3 regions of the Nonomuraea sp. NPDC049655 genome follow, and region 3 is predicted to be linked to each of the others. Evidence: predicted binding sites of a transcription regulator. Region 3 holds the regulator's gene; each other region holds the start of a gene.
What was found. Region 3 encodes HrcA, which represses chaperone genes, less so after heat shock. Its sites were predicted from a motif close to TTGGCACTCTCNNNNNGAGAGTGCCAA; they were not measured.
Positions count from the first base shown of each region.

Region 1: the regulator HrcA is predicted to act here: its motif matches at 1,302-1,328, upstream of groES (co-chaperone GroES).
Region 2: the regulator HrcA is predicted to act here: its motif matches at 1,818-1,844, upstream of ACIBQ6_RS17720 (DNA starvation/stationary phase protection protein).

Region 1 covers NZ_JBITLS010000015.1:55,962-59,190, forward strand. Annotated here, with positions in the region: gene ACIBQ6_RS39370 (MarR family transcriptional regulator) at 1-284, opposite strand, end outside; gene ACIBQ6_RS39375 (NAD-dependent epimerase/dehydratase family protein) at 389-1,243, shown strand; gene groES (co-chaperone GroES) at 1,415-1,729, shown strand; gene groL (chaperonin GroEL) at 1,799-3,229, shown strand, end outside.
Region 2 covers NZ_JBITLS010000005.1:150,366-153,594, reverse strand. Annotated here, with positions in the region: gene ACIBQ6_RS17725 (alkaline phosphatase PhoX) at 1-1,019, opposite strand, end outside; gene ACIBQ6_RS17720 (DNA starvation/stationary phase protection protein) at 1,270-1,737, opposite strand; gene ACIBQ6_RS17715 (helix-turn-helix domain-containing protein) at 1,854-2,594, shown strand; gene ACIBQ6_RS17710 (VIT domain-containing protein) at 2,591-3,229, shown strand, end outside.
Region 3 covers NZ_JBITLS010000007.1:213,174-216,402, forward strand. Annotated here, with positions in the region: gene dnaJ (molecular chaperone DnaJ) at 1-1,130, opposite strand, end outside; gene hrcA (heat-inducible transcriptional repressor HrcA) at 1,142-2,155, opposite strand; gene ACIBQ6_RS23820 (hypothetical protein) at 2,312-3,157, shown strand; gene ACIBQ6_RS23825 (DUF3097 domain-containing protein) at 3,175-3,229, shown strand, end outside.

The sequences.
Region 1 (3,229 bases), on a different contig from region 3:
CGGACCAGGTGGTCCATCCGGTTGGTGAGCGCGCCGGGGCTGACCATGGCCGAGCTGGACAGGTCCTTCATGCACATCGTGGCGTCGGCGCCGCTGCGCAGCAGCGTGGCCAGCATGTCGAACTCCCACGCCTCCAGCCCGTGCTCGGCCAGGAAGTCCTTCACGCCGCGCTCCAGCAGGCGCGAGGCGCGTGAGATCCGGCCGATCACGCCCATCGGGGACACGTCGACGTCGGGCCGTGTCCGCGCCCACTGTCCGAGAATCACGTCCACCGCGTCATCCACGGGGCTCACCCTATCAAAGCTTCGACGTTGAAATGTTCGGCGTCGTGCGGTACTGTCCACGACGTCGAAATGTTCAACGTAGAAATTTTCGAGGTAGGTTCATCATGAAGGTGCTGGTGCTGGGCGCGACGGGGTACATCGGCGGCGCGGTGGTCGAGCGGCTGGCCGAGCAGGGGCACGAGGTGGCCGTTCTGGTGCGGCCCGCCGCCGACGGCTCCCGGCGGGTGCCGGGCGTGGCGGACGAGCGTCACGGAGACCTGGCCGACGTCGCGGGGCTGGCCGCCGCGATCACCCCGGACATCGACGCCATCGTGGTCGCCGCCCAGCTCGGCGGCGACAAGGAGGCCGACCTGGCCGCGATCGGCGTGCTCACCGCGTCGGGCCGGAAGGTGGTCTTCACCAGCGGCGTGTGGGTGCTGGGCGCCACCGCCGACGGGCACGAGGACAGCCCGGCCGACCCGATTCAGCTCGTGGCGTACCGGCACGAGATCGAGCAGCTGGTCATCGACGGCGGCGGCTCGGTGATCCGGCCCGGCGTCGTCCACGGGCGCGGCGGCGGCATCCCCGCCATGATGCGCGCGCAGGCCGCCGAGCGCGGCGCCGGGGTCTACGTCACCGCCGGCGGCGAGCCGCACACCTGGACGTTCGTGCACGTCGACGACCTGGCCGAGCTCGTCGTGGCCGTCCTGGAGAGGGGCGGCGCCCGCGTCTACCACGGCATCAGCGAGGAGGCCGTGCCGGTCGCCGAGGTGGCCGAGGCGGCGGCCCGGTCCGCCGGCGTCAAGCCGCAGGCAGAGCCCTGGCCGCAGGCCGAGGCGGCCCAGGTGCTGGGGGCGGGCTTCGCCGAGGCCCTGGCGCTCGGCCAGCGCATCAGCGCGACACGCACGCGCGCCGAACTCGGCTGGAACCCCTCCCGGCCCGGCGTCGTCGCCGATCTGACCGAGGGTTCCTACGTCTGATCGCTCTGAGCAGACGCGTTCGTGTTGACTGTCAAGGCCCTCTTGCATATGTTTCCTGTTGGCACTCTCACCTTGAGAGTGCCAACGTGCGACGAGGCAGGTCTGACACCCGCGACGGCAGGCCCCGCTGGTCGCCTCTTCTAGATCATTCAAATCTGAAGGGGAGGTCCGATCGTGACGACCGCCACCAAGGTTCCCGTTAAGCCGCTCGGCGACCGCATCGTGGTTCAGCCGCTTGAGGCAGAGCAGACCACCGCTTCCGGTCTGGTCATCCCGGACACCGCCAAGGAGAAGCCGCAGGAGGGCAAGGTCCTCGCGGTGGGCCCCGGCAACTGGGATGAGGACGGCGACAAGCGTATTCCGCTCGACGTCTCCGAGGGCGACGTCGTCCTCTACAGCAAGTACGGCGGCACCGAGGTCAAGTACGGCGGCGAGGAGTACCTCGTGCTCTCCGCCCGCGACGTTCTCGCGATCATCGAGAAGTAAGCCGGTTGTGTCGAGCCCCGGGCGCTCTTGAGGGCCCGGGGCTTTCGACGCCAGGAGAGGACTTTCAGCATGGCGAAGATCCTGCAGTTCGACGAGGACGCCCGTCGCGCGCTTGAGCGCGGTGTCAACGCCCTCGCGGACGCCGTGAAGGTAACCCTCGGCCCGCGTGGCCGTAACGTCGTCATCGACAAGAAGTTCGGTGCGCCGACGATCACGAACGACGGTGTGACCATCGCTCGTGAGATCGAGCTGGAGGAGCGCTACGAGAACCTCGGCGCCCAGCTCGCCAAGGAAGTTGCCACCAAGACCAACGACATCGCGGGCGACGGCACCACCACCGCCACCGTGCTGGCCCAGGCCATGGTCCGCGAGGGCCTGCGCAACGTGGCCGCCGGCGCCTCGCCGCTGTCGCTCAAGCGTGGCATCGACAAGGCCGCCAAGGAGATCAGCGACCGGCTGCTGGCCAGCGCGCGCGAGGTGGGCGACAAGAAGGAGATCGCCAACGTCGCCACCATCTCCGCCCAGGACGCCAAGATCGGCGAGCTGATCGCCGAGGCATTCGACAAGGTGGGCAAGGACGGTGTCCTCACCGTCGAAGAGTCCAACGCCATGGGCATGGAGCTCGAGTTCACCGAGGGCATGCAGTTCGACAAGGGCTACCTGTCGGCCTACATGGTGACCGACCCCGAGCGCATGGAGTCCGTCCTGGAGGACGCGTACATCCTGCTCACCCAGGGCAAGATCTCCTCCATCGCCGACTTCCTGCCGCTGCTGGAGAAGGTCGCCCAGACCAAGAAGCCGCTGCTCGTGGTCGCCGAGGACGTCGAGGGCGAGGCCCTGGCCGTCCTGGTCACCAACAAGATCCGCGGCACCTTCACCTCCGTGGCCGTCAAGGCCCCGGGCTTCGGTGACCGCCGCAAGGCGATGCTCCAGGACATGGCGATCCTCACCGGCGGCCAGGTCGTCAGCGAGGAGGTCGGCCTCAAGCTGGAGCACGTCGGCCTCGAGGTGCTCGGCACGGCCCGCCGCGTCGTCGTCACCAAGGACGCCACGACCATCGTCGACGGCGCCGGCGACCAGCAGGCGATCGAGGACCGCGTCAAGGAGATCAAGATTGCCATCGAGCAGTCCGACTCCGACTGGGACCGCGAGAAGCTGCAGGAGCGTCTGGCCAAGCTCGCCGGCGGTGTGTGCGTGCTGCGCGTCGGCGCCGCCACCGAGGTGGAGCTGAAGGAGAAGAAGCACCGCCTCGAGGACGCGATCTCCGCGACCCGCGCCGCGATCGAGGAGGGCATCGTCTCCGGCGGTGGCTCGGCCCTCATCCACGTGGGCAAGGAGCTCGACGACCTCGGCCTGACCGGCGACGAGGCCACCGGTGTCGGCGTCGTGCGCCGCGCGCTGGTCGAGCCGGCCCGCTGGATCGCCGAGAACGCCGGCCTGGAGGGCTACGTGGTGACCCACAAGGTCGCCGAGCTGCCCGCCGGCCAGGGCCTCAACGCC
Region 2 (3,229 bases), on a different contig from region 3:
GGGCGGAAGGGGCCGCGGACCTCGAAGGTGTGGCCCTCGGTGCGGCCGCGCCTGGCCGAGAAGTAGAGCCGGTCGCCTCTCGGCGAGAACGCCAGCCCCGTGAGCTCGGCCCCCTCGTGCCCGGTGAGCCGCAGGAACGGCGTGACGGCCCGGTCGGGCGCGATGACGTCGATCTCCGTCGTCTCCCTGGCCACGTAGAGGTCGCCCGAGGGGGCGGCGGTGATCGCGCGCACGCCCTCGCACAGCCGGTCGAGCGTGGAGGTGTGGGCGTCGTAGGCCCACAGGCCGGTGTCGCCCTTGGTGGTGAAGTAGCAGACGCCGCCCGCGTAGTGGCAGCCGTCGCCGCCGTCGAAGTGGCGGGCGTCCTCGACCTGGTGGCGGGCCGCGGTGAGCAGCGCGGCCGGGGACGGCACCGGCCGCCACCCGCCCGACGCGCACAGCACCTCCAGCGTGCCCTCCGTCAGGTCGCCCCAGTCGCCGGGACGGAAGCGGTAGAAGCAGCCGTCGTGCTCGTCCTCGGTCATGTAGACGACGCGCCGCTCGGGGTCGCAGGCGGCGGCCTCGTGCCGGAAGCGGCCCATGGCCAGGCGGGGGCGGGCGGCGCGGGCGCCGTAGGGGTCGCACTCGAAGACGCGGCCGCGGTCGCCGAGCTCGCACGACAGCCAGGTGTGCCACGGCGTGGCGCCGCCCGCGCAGTTGAGGTCGGTGCCGGACAGGATGCGGTAGGCGTCGGCGACCGTGCCGTCGGCGTGGAAGCGCAGCGCGGAGGCGCCGCCGAGCAGGGGCAGCTCGGAGTTGGAGACGTAGATCCAGCCTGCGCCGTCGGGGAAGCAGGCGCCGCCGTCGGGCGCGGCGTGCCAGGTGAGCCCGGCCACCTTGTCGCCCGACCGGGCCACCACCCGGCCGGTGAAGCCCGGCGGGAGCGCGAGCCCGTCGGCGGACGCCGGCGTGAGCGGCCCGTACGGGCTGATGCCGCCCTGCAAGAGCGGGCCCGTGCGGAGGAGAGTCTTGTGGGACATCGTGGGGCCTCCCTCTAGGTGCCACGCTAGTCGACCGCACCGACATGAATGGCAAGGACTCGTGACATCAAACTCTGCGCAAACCCCGCGCTCCGTCGTGGCGTGAGATCGCCGTCGGCCCCTGGACGATGCGTGACAGTCCGTACCCACCGGACGGAAGATCGCCCACCTTGGGGGCGGACACGCGAAAGCCCGGGCACTGTGGGCGTGCCCGGGCTTTTCGGGTGGTGCGGCCGGCGGCCGCGCGCGGTCAGCGCTGGGCCTGGAACATCCAGTGCTGCTTGTCGATGTCCTGCGTCACGGCGATGAGCAGGTCCTGGCTGACCGGGTCGGCCTCGTCGGTGGCGCGGATGCGCTCGTACATGCGCTTGCTGATGCCGTCGAGGATGTCGGTGATCGTCGCCACCACCTTGCCGTCCTCCAGCCAGCCGCGCTCGGGCTGCTGGAGCCGGGTGGACTTGGCGACGGTCGCCGAGCGCCCGTCGGGGTTCACGCCGAGGGCGACCGCCCGCTCGGCGATGGTGTCCATGTGGGCACGGGCCAGGTCGGTCAGCTCGTCGAGCTGGAGGTGAATCGGGCGGAAATGGGCGCCGACAAGGTTCCAGTGCGCCTGCTTGGCGATCAGCGACAGATCGATCAGATCGACCAGGGCGTCCTGCAGGGCTTCGGCGACAGTGTTCTTGGCTTCACCCGAGAGCGGACCGGTGATCGTAGCCATGTCGTATTTCCTCCCCTTCAGTGGTGCTTATGCCTATTTAGAACGCCAGCCGGGGCTGGATTCTTCCGATCTTTCGGTCGTTGACAGTGTAATAGTGACAGTGTCATTGTGGAGGTATGAGCGACACCTGGACCATCGGCGAGCTGGCCGAGCACGCGGCGCGGGCGCTGCGCGCGGGCGCCCAGCCGGTCAACGGCCGGGTCCGCGACGTGCCCGGGGAACGCCTGATCAGGTGGTACACCACCATCGGCCTCGTGGACCCGCCCCTGACCCGGCGCGGCAGGATCGCCCGCTACGGCCGGCGGCACCTGCTGCAACTGGTGGCGGTCAAGCGCATGCAGGCGGCGGGGCACTCGATCGCCGAGATCCAGACGGCGCTGGCCGGCGCGACGAACGCCACGCTGGCGGCGGCCGCCGGGCTCGCCGACGTGCCGTCCGTGGGTGACGGGCGGGCGGTCCCCGGTTCTCCGCCGGACAGCCCGCGCTCGGCGGGGCCCGCGTCCGTCATCGCCACGACGACGAACGTGACGTCCGGCGGCGAGGCGAACGGGGCCTTCGACGGCCAGGCGCGTGCGGCGGGACGCCCGCCGGGCGGGCGGGCCGCGGGCGGCGGCGAGCCGGGACGTGAGAGATTCTGGGCCGAGCGGCCGGCCCGCCGCGCCCCCGCCGGGAGCGAACGCCCCGCCGACGCCGGAGCGGGGCATGCCGGGGGCGGGCCGGCCGCGGGGGTCGTGCTCGCGGACGGGGTGCGCCTTGTGTGGGACGGGGGGCGGCCTCCGTCCGAGGACGACGTTCAGGCGGTGCTGGCGGCGGCTGGGCCGCTGCTCGCGGTGCTCGTAGAGAGGAGACTGCTGTGAAGATCACTTCGCTGGAGCCCGCACGGTGCCTGCCGGTGCCGGAGGCCGGGTTCGGCGCGCTGCTGACCGAGCGCGGCAACCTGCCGCTGGACAGCGTGGACGTGCACGCCGACATCGCCGGGCTCGTCGCCGGGGTCGAGGTCGAGCAGGGGTTCCGCAACCCGTTCGACGTCACGCTGGAGGCGACCTACGTCTTCCCGCTGCCCGACCGGGCGGCCGTGACGGCCTTCAGGATGGAGGCCGACGACCGGGTCGTGGAGGGCGTGCTGAAGGAGCGCGGCCAGGCCAGGGCCGACTACGACCAGGCGCTGCGCGAGGGCAGGCGGGCGGCCATCGCCGAGGAGGACCGGCCCGACGTCTTCACCATCAGGGTGGGCAACATCCTGCCCGGCGAACGCGTCTCGATCAGGCTGACCATGAGCCAGCCCCTCCCCTACGAGGACGGCGCGGCGACCTTCCGGTTCCCGCTCGTCGTGGCCCCGCGGTACGTCCCGGGCACCCCGCTCGACAGCGACCCGGCGGGCTCCGGCGTGGCGCCGGACACCGACGCCGTCCCCGACGCGTCGAGGATCACGCCGCCGGTGCTGCTGCCCGGCTTCCCCAGCCCCGTGCGCCTCTCGCTCACCGCCCGCGTC
Region 3 (3,229 bases):
AAGGCGTCACGCAGGCGGGAGAAAAAACCCTGCTGCCCCGGGGCGAACTTTCCCGGCGGCCGCTCCTCGCCGCGCAGCCTGGACAGCTCGCGCAGCAGGTCCTCCTGCGTCTGGTCGAGCCGCATCGGGGTCTCGACGTTGACATGGATGAGCAGGTCGCCCCTGCCGGACTCGTTGAGCCGCTGCACGCCGCGCCCGTACATGGTGATGACCTGGCCGGACTGGGTGCCGGGGCGCACGTCGATCTCCTCGGAGCCGTCGAGCGTCTCGACGGCGAGGATGGTGCCGAGCGCGGCGGCCGTCATCGGGATCTGGACCGTGCAGTGGAGGTCGTCGCCGCGCCGCTCGAAGATCTCGTGCGCGCGTTCGACGATCTCCAGGAACAGGTCTCCGGGCGGGCCGCCGCCGGGGCCGACCTCGCCCTCGCCGGCGAGCTGGATGTGGGTGCCGTCCTCGACGCCCGCGGGGATGCGGACCTTGATCGTACGGCGGGTGCGCACCCGGCCGTCGCCCGAGCACTCCTGGCAGGGGTGGCGGATGATGCTGCCGAAGCCGCCGCACTGGGGGCACGGCCGCGAGGTCATGACCTGGCCCAGGAACGAGCGGGTGACCTGGGAGATCTCGCCGCGCCCGTTGCACATGTCACAGGTGTCGGGGTGGGTGCCGGGGGCCGCGCCGGCGCCGTGGCACACCTCGCACAGCACGGCGGTGTCCACGACCAGCTCGCGGGTGGTGCCGAACGCCGTCTCGCGCAGGTCGAGCTCGACCCGGATGGTGGCGTTGCGGCCCCTCCTGGCGCGCGAGCGCGGCCCGCGGGTGCCGCCCGCGGTGCCGAAGAAGGCGTCCATGATGTCGCTGAAGGGGAAGCCCGCGCCGAAGCCGCCGGCGCCCGCGCCCGCACCCGCGCCGCCGCCGAAGGGGTCGCCGCCCAGGTCGTACATCTGGCGCTTGTTCGGATCGGACAGCACCTCGTAGGCCTGCGTGATCTCCTTGAACCGCTCCTGGGTCTCAGGATCGGGGTTCACGTCGGGGTGCAGCTCGCGGGCGAGGCGGCGGTAGGCCTTCTTGATCTCGTCCTGACTGGCGTCACGGCGCACCCCGAGGGTGGCGTAGTAGTCGCTGTTTGCCACTTATCGACCTCTTAAGATGCAGCCAGGATCTGGCTGACGTAGCGTGCCACCGCGCGTACGGCGCCCATCGTCACGGGGTAGTCCATCCTGGTGGGACCCAGCACGCCGAGCCGGGCCAGTTGGTTGTCGCCAGAACCGTATCCGGTTGCGACGATGGACGTGCCGCGAAGGTAGGGGTTTTCCGAGCCGATGCGCACGGTGAGCGCGGACGGGGTGTCTGTGGATGTCTCGCCGAGCAACCGCATGAGCACGACCTGCTCCTCCAGCGCCTCCAGCACGTCGCGCAGGCCGGTGGCGAAGTCGGCGCCCGCGAGATTGGCCGCGCCGGCGAACACGATCTTCTCGTCATGGCGTTCGACGAGGGTTTCGAGCAGCACCGACAGGATCGTGGCCACGGCGGGCCGGTCCTCGGCGGGCAGCCGCTCGGGCAGGTCGGCGACCAGCTCGGGGACGTTGCTCAGCCCGCAGCCGTCGAGGCAGGAGTTGAGCACCGCGCGCAGATGGGCGATGCGGTCGTCCTCCACCACCTCGGGCAGCTCGATCACGCGCTGCTCGACGCGCCCGGTGTTGGTGATCAGCACGAGCATGACCCGCCGCTCGTTGAGCGGGACCAGCTCGACGTGCCTGACCGTGGAACGGGTCAGCGTCGGGTACTGCACGACCGCGACCTGCCTGGTGAGCTGCGCGAGCAGCCGCACGGTGCGGAAGACCACGTCGTCGAGGTCGACCGCGCCGGCGAGGAAGGTCTCGATCGCCCGCCGCTCGGCCCCCGACAGGGGCTTGACCTGCGAGAGCCGGTCGACGAACAGGCGGTAGCCCTTGTCCGTCGGCACGCGGCCCGCGCTGGTGTGCGGCTGGGTGATGTACCCGTCCTCCTCCAGAGCGGCCATGTCGTTCCTGACCGTTGCCGGGGAGACCTTGAGGTTGTGGCGCTCCGCCAGCGCCTTGGAGCCCACCGGTTCGTTGGTGGACACGTAGTCTTCGACAATGGCGCGGAGCACCGCCAGCTTCCGTTCGTCGAGCACGTGCTCACCTCCTGCCTCTGCCTAACAGGGAAACGACAGGTCTAGCACTCCGTGTTCCCGAGTGCCAAGTGTACGGCTCTCGCCCACAAGGTGCGATAACACCAGGTCCCATCCTGTTGCTAGCGACTTACAAGCGACAGGCCTCACACTTGCCGCATGACCGACAATTCCCAGCCCCCGCAGTACGGACCGCCCCAGGGGCAGGGTCCCTACTACGGTCAGCCGAACCAGTACGCCCAGCCCCCGTACCAGCCCCAGCAGCACGGCCAGCCGCCCTACCAGCAGCAACAGCCGCCCGCCCAGTACGGCCCCCCGCCCCAGTACGGCCAGCAGAACCAGTACGGCCAGCAGAACCAGTACGCCCAGCCCGACCAGTACGCCCACCCCGACCAGTACGGCCCCCACAACCAGTACGGCGGCCAGCCGCAGTTCCCGGCCAGGATCGACGGCAAGGCGATCAAGCCCCGCCTGTGGTGGATCGCCGTCGTGTGGGCCGTGGCCGTCGTGCTCGGCGTCGTGGGCGTGGTCGTGTTCGCCGGCGGCGTGCTGAGCAGCGTCTCGGACATGGCCCCGACGAGCACGTTCGCGTCGGGCGAAAGCGTGAAGGTCGCGATCGACCCCGCCAAGCGCCCGGCCGTCTACATCGCCACCGACACGCGGGTCAACTACCAGTGCGAGATCTCCGGTGGCCCGGCCCAGGCCAGGCTGGTCAAGGTCTCCGGCACCCAGACGCTCAGCGCCGGCGGCACCACCTGGCAGGAGATCCTCGCCGTCAACGCCCCCGCCAAGGGCGACTACCAGCTGACCTGCGCCACGCAGGAGGAGTCGTCGGCCCGCTTCGGCGTGGGCCGTGACGTGCTCTCCGCGGCGGGCGGCCTGTTCGGCGGGGTGGCGGCGCTGTTCCTGTTCCCCGGCGCCGGTCTGCTCATCGGCATCATCGGCACCGTCGTCGTCCTCGTACGGCGCAGCGGCGCGCGTAAGCGCCTTGCGGTCAGCGGGTGATTTGCTACGGTCCCCGTGTGTACGAGGGCGATGTGCTGGCGGGCAATTGGCGGCGGCCGGGCAAGGGCAAGA